DNA from 3 places in the Nissabacter sp. SGAir0207 genome. Region 1 is predicted to be linked to each of the others. Evidence: predicted binding sites of a transcription regulator. Region 1 holds the regulator's gene; each other region holds the start of a gene.
What was found. The regulator PurR, encoded in region 1, represses purine synthesis genes. The targets are predictions, from matches to a motif close to CANGCAAACGTTTGCNTG.
Positions count from the first base shown of each region.

Region 2: a site for PurR is predicted at 4,195-4,212, ahead of purE (5-(carboxyamino)imidazole ribonucleotide mutase). Genes of this name have one in related genera too.
Region 3: a site for PurR is predicted at 1,672-1,689, ahead of carA (glutamine-hydrolyzing carbamoyl-phosphate synthase small subunit). Genes of this name have one in related genera too.

Region 1 covers NZ_CP028035.1:2,157,646-2,164,991, reverse strand. The annotation lists gene punC (purine nucleoside transporter PunC) at 84-1,286, opposite strand; gene punR (DNA-binding transcriptional activator PunR) at 1,431-2,339, shown strand; gene purR (HTH-type transcriptional repressor PurR) at 2,370-3,395, opposite strand; gene C1N62_RS09390 (YnhF family membrane protein) at 3,723-3,812, shown strand; gene C1N62_RS09385 (C40 family peptidase) at 3,871-4,656, opposite strand; gene C1N62_RS09380 (Grx4 family monothiol glutaredoxin) at 5,074-5,415, shown strand; gene rnt (ribonuclease T) at 5,480-6,163, opposite strand; gene gloA (lactoylglutathione lyase) at 6,256-6,663, opposite strand; gene C1N62_RS09365 (alkene reductase) at 6,770-7,346, opposite strand, start outside.
Region 2 covers NZ_CP028035.1:2,807,959-2,815,304, reverse strand. The annotation lists gene ybbA (putative ABC transporter ATP-binding protein YbbA) at 1-68, shown strand, start outside; gene ybbP (putative ABC transporter permease subunit YbbP) at 65-2,497, shown strand; gene purK (5-(carboxyamino)imidazole ribonucleotide synthase) at 2,537-3,601, opposite strand; gene purE (5-(carboxyamino)imidazole ribonucleotide mutase) at 3,598-4,107, opposite strand; gene C1N62_RS12495 (tRNA-(ms[2]io[6]A)-hydroxylase) at 4,285-4,896, shown strand; gene lpxH (UDP-2,3-diacylglucosamine diphosphatase) at 4,899-5,621, opposite strand; gene ppiB (peptidylprolyl isomerase B) at 5,637-6,131, opposite strand; gene cysS (cysteine--tRNA ligase) at 6,387-7,346, shown strand, end outside.
Region 3 covers NZ_CP028035.1:3,255,193-3,262,538, reverse strand. The annotation lists gene C1N62_RS14590 (fructose-specific PTS transporter subunit EIIC) at 1-849, opposite strand, end outside; gene carA (glutamine-hydrolyzing carbamoyl-phosphate synthase small subunit) at 1,912-3,060, shown strand; gene carB (carbamoyl-phosphate synthase large subunit) at 3,077-6,307, shown strand; gene arcA (arginine deiminase) at 6,895-7,346, shown strand, end outside.

The DNA.
Region 1 (7,346 bases):
GAGTATAGGCGCGCCAGAAACGATACTCAATAGTCAATCCCTTCTGGCGCAAAGAATAATCAAGCGATTATTCAATAAGGCAATTATGCCGTTTGGTTAGTATGCCGCTCCTGACGGATGGCCGCCTGCGCCGGCGCATTACGCTGGAGCAGGTAGCCCGCCAACGCCAGGCCCACGGTGCTCAGCATCACACTGACGGTTGCCATCAGCGGCTGGCTGATAAAGGCCGACACCACCAGACTGGCGACGAAGCAGAGTCCCAGTTGCAGGGCGTTCTGCAGGGCCGCGGCCTTGCCGGTGCTTTGTGGGAAGGGCAGCAGCGCGTTAGCCACAATTATGGGATAGAGTGCGCCATTTGCCAAAGCCATCACACAAAATGGCACCAGCAGCAGCGCCAGCCCCGGCGTGGCGAGCCAGGCCAGCAGGAACAGCGCGATGATGCTCAGGCCATAGCCAGCCAGCAGCCACGGCACCAGCACCTTGCCATCACGGCGGCTAACCACGTAGCGGCAGCCAAACCCACCAATCAGGAAGGCAAAGGTCTGTGGCACGTAGCTCAGGCCGATGGCATCCGCGCCATAGCCCATGGCGTGCAAGATGAAGGGCGAGCCGGTCAGCCAGGCGAAGAAGCCTGCCGAGCAGGCGGCATACATCAGCACGTTGCCGCTAAAGACGCGGGAGCCGAGCAGCGCCAGCATCCCTACCTTGGGGGCCGGGTGATCAGTGCCCGGCCGGTTGGCAGGCTGGAGCCGCAGCGTTGGCACCAGCAGCAGCAGGGTGATGGCGAGCAGCGCCAGGAAGATGGCGCGCCAGCCAAAGTGGTTCAGCAGCCAGGCACCCAGCAGCGGGGCCAGCGCCGGTGACAGCGCCACCAGCGGCATAATGGTGGCAAACACCCGTTTCGCCTGCTCGCCCGTGCAGCGTTCCACCACCAGCGCCTGCCAGCTTACGGCCGCCGAACAGACCCCCACCGCCTGCACAAAGCGCATCAGCCAGAGCTGGCGCGCATCCTGCACCCACAGCATCCCGGCGCAGCCGACGGCAAACATCAACAGCCCCAGCACCAGCACGGGCTTGCGGCCGATGCGGTCAGAGAGCGGCCCCCAGATCAGCTGGGCGCAGGCGAAACCGGCCAAAAACAGGCTCAGGCTGGCGCTGATGGCATTGGGCGTCAGCGAAAGATCCGCCTGCATCTGGGCGAAGGCCGGCAGGTACATGTCAGTGGCCAAAAAGCCAAGCACGCTCAGTCCGGCCAGATAGAGCATGAAAAGAGGGGAGTGGGTCATAGCAAATCCCTATGGTTTGTTAGCAGGTGATAAGAAAAACGCATAGCGGTGTGCACTCTACTGGAGCAGCCGGGGCATTGTGAAACGTTAAAATTTGCGCCATGCTGTGAAAAATTTTGCAAGCAGAAACAGGGGGGCCGCGCCATGTGGTCAGAATATTCGCTGGAGGTGGTGGACGCCGTGGCGCGTACCGGCAGCTTTAGCGCGGCAGCGCAGGAGCTGCACCGGGTGCCCTCGGCAGTCAGTTACACCGTGCGCCAGCTGGAACAGTGGCTGGCGGTGGAACTGTTTGAGCGCCGCCACCGTGATGTAGCAATTACCGAAGCCGGGCAGGTTTTTATTGAGGAGGCGCGCGGTGTTATCAAAAAAATGCAGGCCGCGCGTCGCCAGTGCCAACAGGCGGCCAATGGCTGGCGTGGGCAGCTCAATCTGGCGGTGGATCGGGTGGTGCGTGCGGATCGCACCCGGCAGCTAGTGCTCGATTTCTACCGCGAGTTTCCCGATATGGAGCTGCTGATCTCGCCGGAGGTGTTTAACGGCGTCTGGGATGCGCTGGCGGATGGACGGGTGGATGCAGCGATTGGGGCCACCCGCGCCGTGCCGGTGGGCGGCAGCTACCGCTTCCGCGACATGGGCTTTCTGCCGTGGCGCTGTGTGGTGAGCCGTACCCATCCGCTGGCACAACTGCCCGGCCCGTTGGCGGATGAGCAGTTACGCCCGTGGCCAGCCCTCTGTCTGGAGGACACCTCCCGCACCCTGCCGAAGCGCGATACCTGGACGCTGGATAACCAACGGCGGCTGGTGGCACCAGACTGGACCAGCGCGCTGGATTGCCTGCTGGCTGGCCTGTGCGTGGGGATGATTCCGGCGCACATGGCGCAACCGCTGATCGATCGTGGAGAGTTGGTGCTGCTGACGCTGGCGCAACCCTTCCCGGACAGCGCCTGTTGCCTGACCTGGGATCAGGCGCGCGCCTCGCCGGCGCTCAGCTGGCTGCTGGATTATCTGGGGGACAGCGAAACCTTGAACCGGGAGTGGTTGCGTGGGGAGTAAAAAACGGGGCGCATGGCCCCGGCTGGCCGATTAACGGCGGTAGTCGCGGTAGGGGCCATCGGCCACGGAGCGACGCTCCACCAGTTTCGGGCGCACTTCAATGGTCTGCGGGTCTTCACGCTTGCTGGTGATGCGATCCAACAGCATGGCAAAAGCGCTCTCGCCAAGGCGCTCTTTCGGCTGGTGGATGGTGGTCAGCGCCGGGGTAAAGTAGCGCGCGTTACGCACGTTGTCATAGCCAATCACCGAGATGTCTTGCGGCACGCGCAGGCCCATCTCGTCGGCGGCGCAGATGGCGCCCATCGCCATGATGTCGCCGCCGCAGAACACCGCCGTTGGGCGCTGCTTCTGCACCAAAATCTGCTGCATCGCCTTGTAGCCGGACTCCGGCTCAAAATCACCCTGTACCACCCACTCCGGGCGCACAGTAATATTCGCCTCCTCCATCGCCTTCAGGAAACCCTGATGGCGGCCGCCGCCGGTGTTGCGTGACAGCTGGCCGGGGATGATGCCGATGTCGCGGTGGCCGCGCTCGATCAGGTAACGGCCTGCGATGTAGCCGCCCTCAAAGGCGTTATCAATGATGGAGTCGGTAAAGTCGCTGCGTGCTGAACCCCAGTCCATCACCACCATCGGGATGTTGCGGTACTCCTCGAGCATACCGATCAGCTGATCCGGGTACTCAGAGCACATCACCAGCAGGCCGTCGACGCGCTTTTGCGCCAGCATCGCCAGGTAAGCCTGCTGCTTGTCGAGGTTATTGTGGGAGTTGCAGAGGATCAGGGTATAGCCCTTGCTGTAGCAACTGTTCTCCACGGACTCAATCACCTCAGCGAAGTAGGGGGCCTCACTGGAGGTCGCCAGCAACCCGATGGATTTGGTGTGGTTGACTTTCAGGCTGCGCGCCACGGCGCTTGGGGAGTAGTGCAACTCCTTGATGGCGGCCCAGACCGCCGCCTTCGTCTCTTCAGCGACGAAACGTGTTTTGTTGATAACGTGTGACACGGTGGTGGTGGACACGCCAGCACGTTTGGCGACATCTTTAATCGTGGCCATGGGAAAAGTGACTCCTGAAAGTACGTGTTACAGCACGTAACTATAATGTTAATCGTTTGCCTGCGTTTATTCTTCTGCCCACCGTAAGAGATGCAGTGAATTCTAGGGGGAGAGGACGGTCATCTTCGCTGGGGAGCGGTGGGGCATTGCAGCCGTGGCCGGGTACGCAGTGTGTAAACCGCGAATTTTCCCCTATTCTTGCGCAAAGGGGAAGCAGAAAATTATCCCGTTGCGCATCACAACGCGATAGGCATTGCCTGCCATAATGTGAGAATATGGGAACTCATACAAACATTGTGGTTTTGTGTGCGTTATTCAGGAGAACACATGGATACCAATTTGAAACTGTCGCTATGCACCACCGTGGCAGCGCTCACCGTGATCATTGCCTTTAGCTTTACCGCTGTTTTGGGCTAACCCGCCTGCACCAGAAACAAAAAAGACGCCCTTGGGCGTCTTTTTTGTTTCGCGGTGGTCAGCGTACGGTCTTGGGGGTCATCACGCGGCGGGCGCCGACGTAATGGTCTTGCCAGTAGTCATTGTCCAGATAGCTGATGCGGATGTCCTCGCCGGTGCGCGGCGACTGGATAAATTTGCCATCGCCGAGATAGACGCCAACATGGTCGGCCGCGCCACGGTTGGCGATGCGGAAGAAGACCAGATCGCCGCTCTCCAGCTCGCCACGTTTGACCGGTGCGGCATCACGCAGGTGGTACATCTCGTTGGCGGTGCGTGGCAGGCGGATCTTCATCACATCTTTATAGGCGTAATAGACCAGTCCGCTGCAATCGAAACCGGTGGTGGGGGAGGTGCCGCCCCAGCGGTAGGGCTTGCCTACCTGCTTCATCAGCTTGGTCATCGCCGTTTGCTTGGCTTTCTGGTAGCGCTTTTTATGCGCCGGGCTGAGTGCCAGCGGGCCGCTCTCCACGGCCTTGGCCTCGTGGCCGGGCAGGCGCTGGCGGCCATAGCCTTTTTTGTAGCCCTTTTTCGGCGGCGTCACCTTGACCAGGTGGGTGGAGGCGGTTTTGCGCGTTTTACCGCTTTTGGTCGTGACCTTGACCACCTGAGCCTTATCGCGGCTGGTGGCTTTTTTCTTTACGCTGGTTTTCACCGGCTTGCGCTTTTTACGGTCATCCGTCCTGGCCTCACTGGCATGGCCCTTGCGGGGGTCGGCCGACGTGCGCGCATGGGGCGACGCATGCGCCAGATTCATACAGAGCTGAGTAAAAAGCAAAACGAAAAGCGTAACGAGTAAACGCATGGCAACGCTACCAAAAGTGTCCGACAAACATCCATGGAGGCCCAGTATTACTGAAACCTGCCGCACAAAAAAGCATGAAACCCCCTGATTCTAATTCATATTGTCAGAAAAAGTTAATAGCTTTTTTCATTAGTGAAAACCAGGGGGGGGATATGCTGCTTTTATCCGCAACTCAAGCGGTTAGCGGCCTGGCGGCACAGTGAGGCAACGCGTTTTTCCGATAAACCTCATCGTTCAGATCTGTTACTGTTAACATATGTTTAATTATTGTTAGCAGTCAGGCCGACGAATTTAGGGCGTGTAAGAAAACCCTGCAAAAAATGGTGTTTTCATCCCGTTGCCGCCCTCGTTACAATAGGCCACTGCTGATTTGATGTGACGCGTAATAGCCAGCCAATGGCTTGAGGAAGCAAGACAATGACGACAATTGAAAAGATCCAGGCCCAGATCGCGGAAAACCCGATCCTGCTGTACATGAAAGGCTCTCCGAAGCTGCCAAGCTGCGGCTTCTCCGCTCAGGCGGTACAGGCGCTGTCCGCGTGCGGTGAGCGTTTTGCCTATGTGGACATTCTGCAGAACCCGGACATCCGTGCCGAGCTGCCGAAGTACGCCAACTGGCCGACCTTCCCGCAGCTGTGGGTGGATGGCGAACTGGTTGGCGGTTGTGACATCGTGCTAGAGATGTACCAGCGCGGCGAACTGCAACAGCTGATTAAAGAGACCGCCGAGAAGCACCGTTCCCAGGAAGAGCAACAGTAATCCGGGCGCGGGGGCAACCTCAGTGGCAATGAAAACGGGCGACCCTAGGGTCGCCCGTTTTGTTTTACTCGTCGGCTTCTGGCGTTGCCAGCGGCCAGCCACCCAGCCGTTTCCAGCGGTTGACCAGCTCACAGAACAGCAGTGCCGTCTGCTCAGTGTCATACAGCGCGGAGTGCGCCTGGGCGCTGTCAAAGGGGATGCCGGCGGTGATGCAGGCTTTCGCCAGCACCGTCTGCCCGAGCACCAGCCCGCTCAGCGCCGCGGTATCAAAGGTGGCGAAGGGGTGGAAAGGGTTGCGCTTGAGGCTGGCGCGCTCGGCGGCCGCCATCAGGAAGCTGTGATCAAAGTTGGCATTGTGCGCCACAATAATCGCCCGGTTGCAGTTCTGCTCCTTCATGCCCTTGCGCACCATCTTGAAGATGGCGTGCAGCGCCTCATACTCACTCACCGCGCCACGCAGCGGGTTGTGCGGATCGATGCCGTTGAAGGCCAGCGCCTCCGGTTGCAGCACCGCCCCCTCAAACGGGGCGACATGGAAGTGCAGCGCCTCATCACGCGTCAGCCAGCCGTCGTCGTCCATGCGCAACGTCACGGCGGCGATCTCCAGCAGGGCATCGGTACGGGCGTTAAAGCCAGCGGTTTCAACATCAATCACCACGGGATAGAACCCGCGGAAGCGGCCACTCAGGGCGTTGGGATCACTTTTATCAGCCATCAGTTTCTTATCAGGTTCGAATTCAGCGCGCATTATGGCAAATTTTCGCGGCCGATGCAGGGGAAGGGCAATACGCAGGAGAAGACGGGCGACGGCGTGCCGCGCCCGTAGGATCAGGGAAGCTATCAGTTGCCGAGGCCTTTGCCAGCGTGGCTGTTTTCAATCAGCTCAATCTTGTAGCCATCCGGGTCTTCCACAAAGGCGATCACGGTGGTGCCGCCCTTGACCGGGCCAGCTTCACGGGTCACATTGCCGCCAGCATTGCGGATCTGGTCACAGGTTGCTGCGACATCATCCACGCCCAGCGCGATGTGGCCGTAGGCCGTCCCCATGTCGTAGCTCTCGACGCCCCAGTTGTAGGTCAGTTCAATCACTGCGCCTTCGCTCTCTTCGGTATAGCCGACGAACGCCAGGGAGTATTTGTATTCGGTATTTTCACTGGAACGCAGCAGACGCATGCCTAATACCTTGGTGTAGAAGTCGATGGAGCGTTGCAGGTCACCGACGCGAAGCATGGTATGGAGTAAGCGCATAAAGTCCTCTGATAACAGGTTGGCACGCGGCGAGGTGTTCGCCGCATGGATAAAAACAGTTAAGTATAGCCTTCGCAGGCGAATAAATTCAATGTGATGCAGATAGTCACAGCGTTGGGTAGTCGGTGTAGCCCTCACGGCCACCGCCATAGAAGGTCTCTGGCTGCGGTGGGTTGAGCGGCGCCTGCTGGGCAAAGCGCGCCACCAGATCCGGGTTGGCGATGTAGTCGCGGCCAAAGGCGGCGGCATCAACGTAACCGGCGTCAATCAACTGTTCCGCCTTCTGCTGCGTATAGCCGCCGGCCCCGATGATCACCCCCTGATAGCGGGCGCGAATCGCCTTGCGCAACGCCTCCGAATAGGGGCGGCCGCCGACCCAGTCCGGCTCGGAGATGTGCAGGTAGGCCAGTTGGCGGGCGCTCAGTTGCTCCACCAGCGTCAGCGCGTCCTGCTCCTCCTGCTCGCCATTGCCCATGCCAGCGACGGCACCGACCGGCGAAATGCGGATGCCAACGCGGTCAGCCCCCAGCTCGGCCACCACGCTCTCCACGACTTCCAGCGTCAGGCGCAGGCGGTTCTCGACACTGCCACCATACTGATCATCCCGCAGGTTGGACTCCGGCGACTGGAATTGGTGCAGCAGGTAGCCGTGGGCAGCGTGGATCTCCACATAGTCAAACCCG
Region 2 (7,346 bases), 650 kb from region 1:
ACGAACTGGCCGCGCGCTGCCAGCGCCGGCTGCGGCTGCGCGACGGCAAATTGTGGGAGGAGGCATGATTGCCCGCTGGTTCTGGCGCGAGTGGCGCTCCCCCTCGCTGCTGATTGTCTGGCTGGCGCTGACGCTGGCGGTGGCCTGTGTGCTGGCGCTCGGCACCCTCAGTGACCGCATGGAGAAGGGACTGAGCCAGCAGAGCCGCGACTTCCTCGCCGCTGACCGGGTATTGCGCAGCGCCCACCCGGTGCCGGAGGGGTGGCTGCTGGAGGCCCGCCAGCAAGGGCTGACGGTCAGCCAGCAGCTCTCCTTCATGACCATGGCCTATGCCGGTGACCGGCCGCAACTGGCGTCGGTGAAGGCCACCGACCGCGCCTACCCACTCTATGGCGAACTGCAAACCGATCCGCCGGGGCAGCGCGTCGCGCCCGGTCAGGTGCTGGTGGCGCCGCGGCTGCTGGCGCTGCTCGACAAACGCGTCGGGGATAATCTGGATGTGGGCGACACCACGCTGCGCATCGCTGGGGTGGTGGTGCAGGAGCCGGACGCTGGCTTCAACCCGTTCCAGATGGCGCCGCGCCTGATCATGGACATCAGTGACGTGGCGAAGACCGGGGCGATCCAGCCCGGCAGCCGCCTCACCTACCGCTACCTGTTCGCTGGGAAGCCAGCGGATCTGGCGCGCTTTGGCGACAGCCTGACGCCGCAACTGACGCCCGACCAGCGCTGGTATGGGCTGGAGGAGTCGGGCGGCCCGCTCAGCAAGTCGCTGCAACGCTCCCAGCAATTCCTACTGCTGTCGGCGTTGCTGACGCTGCTGCTCTCGGTGTCGGCGGTGGCGGTGGCGATGGGCCACTACTGCCGCAGCCGCTACGATCTGGTGGCGGTGCTGAAGACGCTCGGCGCGGGTCGGCGCGCGTTGCAGCGGCTGATTGTCGGCCAATGGCTGTCGGTGCTGCTGCTGGCGGCGGTGGCCGGTAGCGCCATCGGCAAGCTGTTTGAACTGGCGCTACTGCGCGCGCTGGCACCGGTGCTGCCCGCCGCCCTGCCACCGGCCGGGCTGTGGCCGTGGATCTGGGCGCTCGGCGCGCTGGTGCTGATCTCGCTACTGGTGGGGCTGCGCCCCTACCGCCAGCTGCTGGCAACCCAGCCGCTGCGCGTACTGCGCCGTGACGCGGTGGCCGCCGTCTGGCCGCTCAAATACTACCTACCAGCGATTCTCTTGCTAGTGGTCGGGATGCTGGCGCTACTGGTGGGCGGCAGCCAACTGCTCTGGTCGCTGCTGGCTGGCATTCTGGTGCTGGCGCTGCTGCTCGGCCTGATTGGCTGGGGCGGCCTGCTGCTGTTGCGCCGCCTGACGCTACGGCAACTGGCGCTGCGGCTGGCGGTCAACCGCCTGCTGCGCCAGCCGTGGGTGACGCTCAGCCAGCTCGCGGCCTTCTCGATGTCATTTATGCTGCTGGCCTTGCTGCTGGTGATGCGCGGTGACCTGCTCGACCGCTGGCAGCAGCAACTGCCGCCCGAAAGTCCCAACTACTTCCTGCTCAACATGACGCAGGAGCAGGTGCCGCAGGTGAAGGCATTCCTGCAAGCGCATCAGGTGACGCCCTCCACCTTCTATCCGGTGGTGCGGGTGCGGCTGAGCAAGATTAACCAGCAGGTGGCGACCGAGCGGGTGAAGGAGAGCGATCCGGGCGGCGAGGCGGTCAACCGCGAACTCAACCTGACCTGGCAGGCGGAACTGCCGCCCCACAATCCGCTAGTGGCGGGCCAGTGGCCGCCGAAAGCGGATGAAGTGTCGATTGAGCAGGGCATCGCGGAGCGCTTGGGACTGGGAGTGGGTGACCGGCTGACCTTCAGCGGCGACACTCAGGAGTTCTCTGCCACCATCAGCAGCGTGCGCAAGGTGGACTGGGAGAGCCTGCGACCCAACTTCTACTTCATCTTCCCGCCGGGCGCGCTGGACAGCCAGCCGCAGACCTGGCTGACCAGCTTCCGCTATCAGGGCGACAGCCGCATGGTGTCGCAGCTTAACCGCCAGTTCCCGACCCTTAGCCTGCTGGATGTCGGCGCGATCATCAAACAGGTAGGGCAGGTGCTGGCGCAGGTCAGCCGCGCGCTGGAGGTGATGGTGGTACTGGTGATGATCTGCGGCACGCTGCTGTTGCTGGCCCAAATCCAGGTGGGGATGCGCCAGCGTCGGCAGGAGCTGGTGGTCTATCGCACCCTTGGCGCGGGCAAACGGCTGCTGCGCGGCACCCTGTGGTGTGAGTTCGCGGTGCTCGGGCTGGTAGCCGGCGTGGCGGCGGTGGTCGGGGCAGAGGCGGCGCTGTGGCTGTTGCAGACGCGGGTGTTTGACTTCCCGTGGGAGTCGAACCTGATGCTGTGGTGGCTGCTGCCGCTGCTAAGCGCGCTGCTGCTGTCACTGTGCGGGGGCTGGCTAGGCGTGCGGCTGTTGCGTGGACGAGCGCTGTTCCGACATTACGAAGGCTAGCCAAAAAAGAACCCCAGCCTGGCTGGGGTTTTTTATGGGCTACAAGGTGGCCTGCGCCCAGCTGATGCCGCTCTGGTACTCTGGCGGCAGCAGCGGCACCAGCGCCGCCAGCGTCTGGCGCAGGGCGTCGCGATCCGGGTCGCTGAGGTTGAGGTGGCCCACCTTGCGGCCCGGCCGCACCTCTTTCTCATACCAGTGCAGGTTGACCAGCGGCAGGCCAAGCCACGCCAGATTAACGTCGGTGCCGATCAGATTGACCATCACGGCGGGGGCGCTCACCACCGGCTGCGGCAGCGGCAGGCCAAGGATGGCGCGCAGGTGCAGCTCGAACTGGCTGATGGAGGCACCATTCTGCGTCCAGTGGCCGCTGTTGTGGACGCGCGGGGCCAATTCGTTGATCAGCAGCCCCTGTTCCACCACGAAGCACTCCATCGCCATCACGCCGACGTAGCCCAGCTCCTGCATGATCGCCGACAGCATCGACTCCGCTTGCTGTTGCAGCGCGGCGTCTGGCGCGGGCAGGGCGACGCTGGTGCGCAGGATGCCCTCTTCGTGCAGGTTGTGGGTTAGCGGGTAGAACACCATGGTGCCGTCGTGGCCACGCGCGCCCACCAGCGAGACTTCGCCGGAGAAGGCGATGCCCTGCTCAACGATGCACTCGCCGTAGCACTCCGCAGGCAGGCTCGGCTCCTCGCCGGGACGCAGGCGCCACTGGCCGCGGCCATCATAGCCACCGACGCGGCGCTTGACGATCGCCAGATCGCCCAGCGTGCTGAACACCTGCGGCCACTCCTCGGCGGCCGCCAGCAGTTGCCACGGCGCGGTCGCCAGCCCAAGTTGGTCCAGCAGCTGCTTCTGCGTCAGGCGGTCAGCCAGCCGCGGGAAGATGTCACGGTTGACGAACGCCGGGTGATCGGCGAGCTGGCGGGTGAGGGCGGTCTCCGGCCAGCGCTCAATTTCAGCAGTGATCACGCTCTGTTGGAACGGCACCGCCTCTGGCTCGGCATCCAGCCCAACCGGGTAGACGGCGATCCCCAGCGGCTCGCCCGCCTGACGCAGCATCCGGCCAAGCTGGCCGTTGCCCAGTACGCAAACCGGCTTCATGCCTCCTCCCGCGGATCGGGATGGTTGAGCACCTCGTCCGTCTGCGCCTGACGCCAGGCCGCCAGACGGCTGGCCAGTTCGGCATCGTGCAGCGCCACAATCTGCGCCGCCAGCAGCGCCGCGTTTGCCGCGCCCGCCTTGCCAATCGCCAGCGTCCCAACCGGGATGCCGCGCGGCATCTGCACGATGGAGTACAGGCTGTCCACGCCACTCAGTGCCGCGCTCTGCACCGGCACGCCCAGCACCGGCACTAGCGTCTTCGCTGCCAGCATTCCCGGCAGGTGCGCCGCGCCGCCCGCGCCAGCAATGATCACATCAATGCCATTGCCCGCCGCCTGCTCAGCAAAGCTGAACAGCTTATCGGGGGTGCGGTGGGCAGAGACCACCTCAACGTGGAAGGCGACATTCAGCGTGGTGAGGATTTCAGCGGCAAACTGCATGGTGGCCCAGTCACTCTTGGACCCCATGACGATGGCGATCTTTGCCGGGGAAAGGTTGGATGACATGCCTGTAGTGCTCCTGTGAATATGCAAGCGTCGCCAGAGCGGTTGTTTCTGGCGGAGAGGGCGCAAATCATAGCATGGCCTGCGGGCAAGGAAAACGGTTGCGTAGCGCTGGCAGGCTGCGAAAATCGGGGGTAATTTGTATAATGGCCGCAAAATGACCCTAATAGGACAACGATTATGATGGAGTCCCTGCTGGCACCGATTCAGGAGTTCCTGCACTGCGCCACTCCGGCCCGCTGGATTGACGTGGCGCTCACCCAGCAAGATATTCTGCTGATCGACCACGCCAACTGTGAAAAGAAGGCCGCCGCCTCGGCGATGTCTTTGATGACGCGCTACTTGGATCGCACCGAGCTGCTGATCTGCGCCGCCCGGCTGGCGCGTGAGGAGTTGCACCACTTCGAGCAGGTGGTGGAGATCATGACGCGGCGCAATGTGGCCTATGTGATGCTGTCGCCGTCGCGCTATGCCAATGGCTTGCTGAAACATGTGCGCCATCAGGATGAGCTGGGGCTGCTGGTGGATCGGTTGATCATCGGTGCCTACATTGAGGCACGCTCCTGCGAGCGTTTCGCCGCCATCGCGCCGCACCTTGATGATGAACTACGCCGCTTCTACGTCTCGTTGCTGCGCTCAGAGGCGCGCCACTATCAGGACTATCTGTCACTCGCCCAACAGTATGCCGGTACGGACATCAGCGATCGGGTGGAGGAGCTGGGCAGGATTGAAGCAGAGCTGATCCTCTCGCCGGATGAGCAGTTCCGCTTCCACAGTGGGGTGCCAGCGTAAAATCAGAAGGGGAAGCGGGAGAGATCCACGCCCTGCGGCGTCACGGCGATCATCCAGCCCTCATGGTGCCAGGCACCCAGCACCGCGCGGTGTGCCTCGCCCGTCGGCAGGGCCAGCGTATGGATGGCCGGGCGGTGAGTATGGCCGTGGATCAGCCAGTTCACCTGATGGCGCTGCATCACAGCGGCCACCGCCTGCGGATTGACGTCCATGATCGCCATCGATTTGCTCTGGTTGGCCTGTTGGCTGTCCGCGCGCATCTTGCTGGCAATCTTGAGCCGCCAACGTAACGGCAGGCTGAGGAAGATGCGCTGAATCAGTGGGTTGCGTACCTTTTTGCGAAAGCGCTGGTAGCCTTCGTCGTCGGTGCAGAGCGTATCGCCGTGCATCACCAGCAGCCGGCGGCCATAAAGGTCCAGCACCTGCTCCTCTGGCAGCAGCGTCATGCCGCTGGCGCGGGCAAAGCGCTTACCGACCAGAAAATCCCGGTTGCCGTGGATAAAGTAGCAGGGCACCCCGTGCGCCGTGAGCGCCTGCAACGCCTGCGCCACCTGGGTATGCAGCGGCTGCGGATCGTCATCGCCAATCCACGCCTCGAACAGGTCACCCAAAATGTAGAGTGCGTCCGCACGGCGCGCTTCACCGGCCAGAAAACGCAGAAAACCGGCAGTGATTGCCGGTTCCTGTTCGCAGAGATGCAGATCAGCGATAAAAAGCGTGGTCATGCCGTCTTGGTGGCCTTACTCGCCGACGGTCACGCTGGTGATCACCACATCTTCTTTCGGCACGTCCTGGTGCATACCGCTGCGACCAGTGGAGACGCCCTTGATCTTGTCAACCACGTCCATGCCCTCAACCACTTCGGCAAACACGCAGTAGCCCCAACCCTGAGAGTTTTCCGCGCGGAAGTTCAGGAAGTCGTTGTCCACCACGTTGATGAAGAACTGGGCAGTCGCGGAGTGCGGATCGTTGGTACGCGCCATCGCCAGGGTGCCACGGGTGTTTTTCAGCCCGTTGTTGGCTTCGTTTTTCACCGGTGCGTCGGTGGCTTTCTGCTTCATGCCCGGCTCAAAACCACCGCCCTGGATCATGAAACCGTTGATAACACGGTGGAAGATGGTGTTGTCGTAGAAGCCTTTACGGCAGTAGTTCAGGAAGTTTTCAACGGTGGCCGGCGCTTTGTCGGCGAAGGTATTGATGACGATGTCACCGTGATTGGTGTGGAAAGTAACCATAATTATTCATCCTGCTTGATTGGAGAGGTGCCCCGCCGGGCGGCGGCACAATAGAGGGCTGTTATAACATAAACCCGCGGGCGGAGTCAGCAGCCGGCACGGTGGCCCAATTTGCTGATATGCTTATGCAGAGGCCGGGCGCGGGATGTTGCAAACACCGGGCGTTCAAGGTTCAATAGGCCTTTCGGCGGTAACCATCTCGACGTTTTACCCCTTTTTATTGCCAACCACACATGTAAACCACGGAATGACCCGATGCTAAAGATATATAACACCCTGAGTCGCCAAAAAGAGGAATTCAAGCCTATCCATGCCGGCCATGTTGGCATGTACGTGTGTGGGATTACCGTTTACGACCTGTGTCACATTGGCCACGGCCGCACCTTCGCCGCCTTTGACGTGGTGGCGCGTTACCTGCGCTACAGCGGCTACAAGTTGAAGTATGTGCGCAATATCACCGACATTGACGACAAGATCATCAAACGCGCCAATGAGAACGGCGAGAGCAGCGATGCGCTGACCGATCGCATGATCGCCGAGATGCACGCCGACTTTGATGCGCTGAACATCCAGCGCCCAGACGAGGAGCCGCGCGCCACTCGCCACATCGCTGAGATCATTGAGCTGGTCGAGCAGCTGGTGGCGCGTGACCACGCCTACGTTGCCGCCAATGGCGATGTGATGTTCGCTGTCGACAGCGACCCACAGTATGGTTTGCTGTCACGCCAGGATCTGGATCAGTTGCAGGCTGGCGCGCGCGTCGAAGTGGCTGACGTGAAGCGCAACCCGATGGACTTCGTGCTGTGGAAGATGTCCAAGCCGGGCGAGCCGAGCTGGACTTCACCGTGGGGCGAGGGCCGCCCCGGCTGGCACATCGAGTGCTCGGCGATGAACTGCAAGCAGCTCGGCCACCACTTTGACATCCACGGCGGCGGCTCTGACCTGATGTTCCCGCACCATGAGAATGAGATTGCCCAGTCCACCTGCGCCCACGACGGCCCCTATGTGAACTACTGGATGCACTCTGGCATGGTGATGGTCGATCGCGAGAAGATGTCGAAGTCCCTCAACAACTTCTTCACCGTGCGTGACGTGCTGGGCTACTACGACGCCGAGACCGTGCGCTACTTCCTGATGTCTGGTCACTACCGCAGCCAGCTCAACTACAGCGAAGACAACCTGAAACAGGCGCGCACCTCGCTGGAGCGCCTCTAC
Region 3 (7,346 bases), 1.1 Mb from region 1:
GAGGGTGAGGCCGCTGCGCGGCGGTGGCTCCGTCGCGTGCGCCTCGGTTACTACGCCATCGGGCTGCTGCAACAGGCGGTCAATCACGCCGTCGGCATCCTTCAACGGCGCGGAGACCGGCACCGAGACGTAGGGCTTGCCGTGGAAGCGCCCCCGTCCCTTGGGCGGCAGGGTGGCGGCAAAGATCACCCCCTCGGCGTCACGAATCTGCGCCGCCGTCAATTCCCCTTCGGTGCCACTCGCGCCCTGTTTTTCACAATGGATCTGGATGCCGCGCGCCGCGCCCGCCCGCTCCAGCGCCTCGGCAGCCATATAGGTGTGGGCGATACCGGCCGGACAGGAGGTGATGGCGACCAGCGTACGGCTGGGCGCGCTCACTGGCGTGGCGTCGGCGCTGGCGCTGTCGAGCAGCGTGAGGAATGCCTGCGGGCTGGTGGCGGTTTTCAGCGCCTGCACGCGATCCTCCTCCATCAGCGCCAGACTCAGCGCCGACAGCAAACGGATATGGCCGTCGCTGTCCCCCTGCGGCACCGCCAGCAGGAACACCAGATCCACCCGGTTTTCGCCATCCATCGTTGGCCAGTCGGCCACCGGCTGCGTCAGCCGCGCCACGGCAAACGCCGGGGCCGTCACCACCGGCGACTTGCCGTGGGGCAGGGCGACACCCTGCTCAAAGCCAGTCTCGGAGAGCGCCTCGCGCTGCCACACCGCCTCCAGAAACTGCGCCCGGTCAGCGATCTTTCCCTGCTCAAGCAGGCGCTGGCTTAGCTCCTCAAGGATCACCGCCCGGCTGTCCCAGGGCGCATCCAGCACAATGAGGCTCTCGGCCGTTATGCTGCTTAGTATCATCACTCCTCCTGCCGCATGGGTGAAATCTGGTCAGCGCTAGGTTAATCGATTAACTTTTTTACGAAAGGGTGGTAAACGCGATTAACCCAGCAGATTCCGGGAGATGCGGCACGTTGTCGCCCCGGCTGTGAGGCAGCTCACAAAGAAAGTGCAGCCAGAGACAGGAGGCATCCCTGACCCCAGTGCCTGACCCGGCCACCAGCGTGCGTCATTCGTGGCCTCTGTGGCTTTCAGTTGACACCCAAGGGCAGAATAACTATGCACCCCCTACAGCATAGCGGTTCAGGAGGTGAAAAATGGCCGATGCCCGCCCGCCCTGCGGCCAGCCAGCGTCCAGTGGGCAGGGGTTAAGCGAAGCGGGTGAAAAAAGCAGCTTTCTGGCCCTCGGTCGGGCTGAGAAAAGCAACAAAAAGCGCTGGGGCATCTCCCCACGGTTTTCACGCTAACACCGGAGAAAGCGCGCTTTTTCAGGGGCAAAAGGGGCTGTCAGGGCAGCGATGACTGGCGATTAGGTTACATAATGGTAAATAAATGGGATGGCGTAACTTGGGGTGTATTTTTCTAGTGAATGTGGTTTTTATGTGGGTTAAGTCAGGGATTTTGCCATTTTTTTAGATTATTAAAATTAAGTTATCTATTTTTATAGATATGTATTTTAAGATTTTTTTAGTTAATTACTAAATTTTAATGGGGTTGTGAGTGATTTTGAGTTATTGATTAAATAAAATATAATTATCCCTCTGCAATCCCGTTTTTCATGTTGCAATTGCTCAAAGTTCACCCTGAGCGGGCAGCCTCCCCGCTTTTTTTCTGCGGAAAAGTGTCGCAACCGTTTACCCACCCCACTTATCCCCCTTTTTTGGCTGGCTAAGGCTGCATTTCTGCTGAATGAAGAGAAATAGGGGTAAAAATGCGTGTTTCTGGTAGACAAAGGTAGGGGGCATCATTAGAATGCGCGCAATTTGCCAAAAATTAGCTCTCGCAGTGATTTTTGCATTGATTTAGGGCGTCAATTCTGAATTAATATGCAAATATAATGATTGATTATTCCTGGAGGATGCTTTGATTAAGTCAGCGCTGTTGGTTCTGGAAGACGGAACCCAATTCCACGGTCGGGCCATCGGGGCCGAAGGTACGGCAGTGGGGGAAGTGGTCTTCAATACGTCGATGACCGGTTATCAAGAAATCCTCACTGATCCCTCCTATTCCCGCCAGATCGTCACCCTCACTTATCCCCATATCGGCAATGTCGGCACCAACACCGCCGACGAAGAATCCTCCACCGTCCACGCGCAAGGCCTGATCATCCGCGACCTCCCGCTGATCGCCAGCAACTACCGCTGTGAAGAGACCCTCTCGGACTACCTCAAGCGCCTGAACATCGTGGGCATCGCCGATATCGACACCCGCAAGCTGACCCGCTTGCTGCGTGAGAAAGGGGCGCAGAATGGCTGCATCATCGCTGGCGACCATCCAGACGCGGCGCTGGCCCTGCAAAAGGCGCAGGCGTTCCCCGGCCTGAACGGCATGGATCTGGCGAAAGAGGTCTGCACCAAAGAGAGCTACAGCTGGCAGCAGGGGAGCTGGTCACTGGAGGGCGAGCTGCCGGAGGCCAAAGAGGCCGCGGATCTGCCCTTCCATGTGGTGGCCTATGACTACGGCGTGAAGCGCAACATCCTGCGGATGCTGGTGGATCGCGGCTGCCGCCTGACGGTCGTACCGGCGCAGACCCCGGCGGACGAGGTGCTGGCGATGAACCCGGATGGCATCTTCCTCTCCAACGGCCCCGGCGACCCGGCACCGTGCGACTACGCCATCACTGCCATCCAGCGCTTCCTCGAGACTGAGGTGCCGGTGTTCGGCATCTGCCTCGGCCACCAGTTGCTGGCGCTGGCCAGCGGCGCGAAGACGCGCAAAATGAAGCTCGGCCACCACGGCGGCAACCATCCGGTCAAAGACCATGACAACAATACCGTGATGATCACCGCCCAGAACCACGGCTTCGCCGTCGATGAAGAGGGGATGCCAGCGACGCTGCGCATCACGCACACCTCGCTGTTCGACCACACGGTGCAGGGCATCCACCGCACTGACAAACCGGCCTTCAGCTTCCAGGGTCACCCGGAAGCCAGCCCCGGCCCGCACGACGCGGCGCCGCTGTTCGATCACTTTATCGAACTGATCCAGACCTACCGTTCTACCGCCAAATAATCAGGAGCGACTTACCATGCCAAAACGTACAGATATAAAAAGCATCCTGATTCTCGGCGCCGGCCCGATCGTGATTGGCCAGGCCTGTGAATTTGACTACTCCGGCGCGCAGGCGTGTAAGGCGCTGCGCGAAGAGGGCTACCGCGTCATTCTGGTGAACTCCAACCCGGCGACCATCATGACCGACCCGGAGATGGCCGACGCGACCTACATTGAGCCGATCCACTGGGAAGTGGTACGCAAAATCATCGAAAAAGAGCGCCCGGATGCGGTGCTGCCGACCATGGGCGGCCAGACCGCGCTGAACTGCGCGCTGGAGCTGGAGCGTCAGGGCGTGCTGGAGGAGTTCGGCGTCACCATGATTGGTGCCACCGCCGACGCCATCGACAAGGCCGAAGACCGTCGCCGCTTCGATCAGGCGATGAAGAAGATTGGCCTCGACACCGCACGCTCCGGCATTGCGCACACCATGGAAGAGGCGCTGGCCGTGGCGGACGACGTGGGCTTCCCCTGCATCATCCGTCCCTCCTTTACTATGGGCGGCACCGGCGGCGGCATCGCCTACAACCGTGAAGAGTTCGAAGAGATCTGCGAGCGCGGCCTCGACCTCTCACCGACCAATGAGCTGCTGATTGACGAGTCGCTGATTGGCTGGAAAGAGTATGAGATGGAGGTGGTGCGCGACAAAAATGACAACTGCATCATCGTCTGCTCGATTGAGAACTTTGATGCGATGGGCATCCACACCGGTGACTCCATCACCGTCGCCCCGGCGCAGACCCTGACCGACAAAGAGTACCAAATCATGCGTAACGCCTCGATGGCGGTACTGCGTGAGATTGGCGTCGAAACCGGCGGCTCCAACGTGCAGTTCTCGGTCAACCCGAAAACCGGCCGCCTGATCGTCATCGAGATGAACCCGCGTGTGTCGCGCTCCTCGGCGCTGGCCTCCAAGGCCACCGGCTTCCCGATTGCCAAGGTGGCGGCGAAACTGGCGGTGGGTTACACGCTGGATGAGCTGATGAACGACATCACCGGCGGCCTGACCCCGGCCTCGTTCGAGCCATCCATCGACTACGTCGTCACCAAGATCCCGCGCTTCAACTTTGAGAAGTTCGCGGGCGCAAATGACCGCCTGACCACCCAGATGAAGTCCGTGGGTGAAGTGATGGCGATTGGCCGCACCCAGCAGGAGTCGCTGCAAAAGGCACTGCGTGGACTGGAAGTGGGCGCCACCGGCTTCGACCCGCAGGTGAGCCTGGATGAACCAGAGGCGCTGACCAAAATCCGCCGCGAGCTGAAAGACGCGGGCGCGGAGCGTATCTGGTACATCGCGGACGCCTTCCGCGCTGGCATGTCCGTGGACGGCGTGTTCAACCTGACCAACGTTGACCGCTGGTTCCTGGTGCAGATTGAAGAGCTGGTGCGTCTGGAAGAGAAGGTGGCCGAGGGTGGCATCAACATCCTGACCGCTGACTTCCTGCGCCAGCTAAAGCGCAAGGGCTTTGCCGACGCGCGTCTGGCGAAACTGGCTGGCGTGGCCGAGAGCGAAATCCGCAAGCTGCGCCACGGCTACCAGCTGCACCCGGTCTACAAGCGCGTGGACACCTGTGCGGCGGAGTTCTCCACCAACACCGCCTACATGTACTCCACCTATGAGGAGGAGTGCGAGTCCAACCCGACCAACGACCGCCCGAAAGTGATGGTGCTGGGCGGCGGGCCGAACCGTATCGGTCAGGGCATCGAGTTCGACTACTGCTGCGTGCACGCCTCGCTGGCGCTGCGCGAGGATGGCTTCGAAACCATCATGGTCAACTGCAACCCGGAGACCGTCTCCACCGACTACGACACCTCTGACCGCCTCTACTTCGAGCCGGTGACGCTGGAAGACGTGCTGGAGATTGCGCGCCTCGAGCAGCCGCAGGGCGTGATCGTGCAGTACGGCGGCCAGACCCCGCTGAAACTGGCGCGTGCGCTGGAAGCCGCGGGCGTGCCAATCATCGGCACCAGCCCGGATGCGATTGACCGCGCCGAAGACCGTGAGCGCTTCCAACAGGCGGTCAACCGCCTCGGCCTGAAGCAGCCAGCCAACGCCACCGTCACCACCACCGAGCAGGCAGTAGAGAAGGCCGCGACCCTCGGCTACCCGCTGGTGGTGCGCCCCTCCTACGTGCTGGGCGGCCGGGCGATGGAGATTGTCTACGACGAAGTGGATCTGAAGCGCTACTTCCAGAACGCCGTCTCCGTCTCCAACGACGCGCCGGTGCTGCTGGATCGCTTCCTTGATGACGCGGTAGAGGTGGACGTGGATGCCATCTGCGACGGCGAGCGCGTGCTGATTGGCGGCATCATGGAGCATATCGAGCAGGCGGGCGTGCACTCCGGCGACTCCGCCTGTTCCCTGCCAGCCTACACCCTGAGCCAGGAGATTCAGGATGTGATGCGCCAGCAGGTCGAGAAGCTGGCCTTCGAGTTGCAGGTGCGCGGCCTGATGAACGTGCAGTTCGCGGTGAAGGAGAACGAGGTCTACCTGATTGAGGTCAACCCGCGTGCGGCGCGTACCGTGCCGTTCGTCTCCAAGGCGACCGGCGTACCGCTGGCGAAAGTGGCGGCGCGCGTGATGGCTGGCAAATCCCTCGCGGAGCAGGGCGTCACCAAAGAGGTGATCCCGCCGTACTACTCCGTGAAAGAGGTAGTGCTGCCGTTCAACAAGTTCCCCGGCGTTGACCCGATTCTGGGGCCAGAGATGCGCTCCACCGGTGAAGTGATGGGCGTCGGCCGCACCTTCGCGGAAGCCTTCGGCAAAGCGATGCTCGGCAGCCAGTCCAACCTGAACCTGAAGGCGAGCGGCCGTGCGCTGCTCTCCGTGCGCGAGGGTGACAAGTCCCGCGTGGTGGATCTGGCGGCCAAGCTGCTGAAACGCGGCTTCGAGCTGGATGCCACCCACGGCACCGCTGTGGTACTGGGCGAGGCGGGCATCAACCCGCGTCTGGTCAACAAGGTGCATGAGGGCCGTCCGCACATTCAAGACCGCATCAAGAATGGCGAGTATACCTACATCGTCAACACCACTGCGGGCCGTCAGGCGATTGAGGACTCCAAGCTGATTCGCCGCAGCGCGCTGCAATATAAAGTGCACTACGACACCACGCTGAACGGCGGCTTCGCCACCGCGATGGCGCTGAGCACCGACCCGACCGAGCAGGTTATCTCGGTGCAGGAGATGCACGCGCAGATCGTTGGTTAATCCAGCGCGACCCCACAGACCCCACGGCAACGTGGGGTTTTTTTCGCATAATTATTGCCATTCGCGCCCACCCTGATGCGCAGGTTATCCGCATTATCTGCATAATGTTTTTTTCGCCACGTTTTTTTCCTCTCTTATTTCCCTTGCCAATAAACGACTCACGAAAAAAGAAGCATCGCGGTCACAACTATTTCTCCCTTGCCCATTCAGGCATAAGCGCATAATTATCGTAAAACGCCCAATAATTTCCCGAGCCAACTGCGTAGTTATGCAGGGAAACTTAATTTTACAACTAATTATATGAATTATATTAATTTTATTTGAGGGGCGCAGGGCGGGGATTGGCGCTGGAAATATCTATGCAGCCGGGGGGTTAATTAAGCAAAAGCAGGCAGAATAATTAACGCCTGACAATGCGCCTAATCAATAAGCTTGCAACAAATAGCGGCCATGCCATCGGCCGTGAGTATTATCACATAAATAATGTCTCCCACCGATATTATCTCCCGTGCCAAACCCTGGGGTAATTTGCGCTACGCGCCGGCCATCTGCGTCGGCCAGTCCAAATTTGAGAAACGGGATGAAATATGGAAAGACACTATGTTGGCTCAGAAATCGGCCGGCTGCGCACGGTAATGCTGCACCGCCCCGGCCTGAGCCTGAAACGGCTGACGCCCTCCAACTGCCAGTCACTGCTGTTCGATGATGTACTGTCGGTGGAGCGGGCGGGCGAGGAGCATGACACCTTCGCCGCCATCCTGCGGCAGGAGGGGGTGGAGGTGCGGCTGCTCAACGATCTGCTCTACGAGACGCTACAGGTGCCAGCCGCCAAAGCCTGGCTGCTGGCCTCGCAGGTCTCGGACTTCCGGCTCGGGCCAGCGTTTGCCGCCGAGATCCGCGGCTGGCTGGGCGAGCAGGATGAGCGCCAGCTGGCGCGCCTGATGACCGGCGGGCTGACCTACGGCGACATCCCCACCGCCTTTGGCAAATGGGTGATGGGCACCCACGCGCTGGAGGACTTCATTATGGAGCCGCTGCC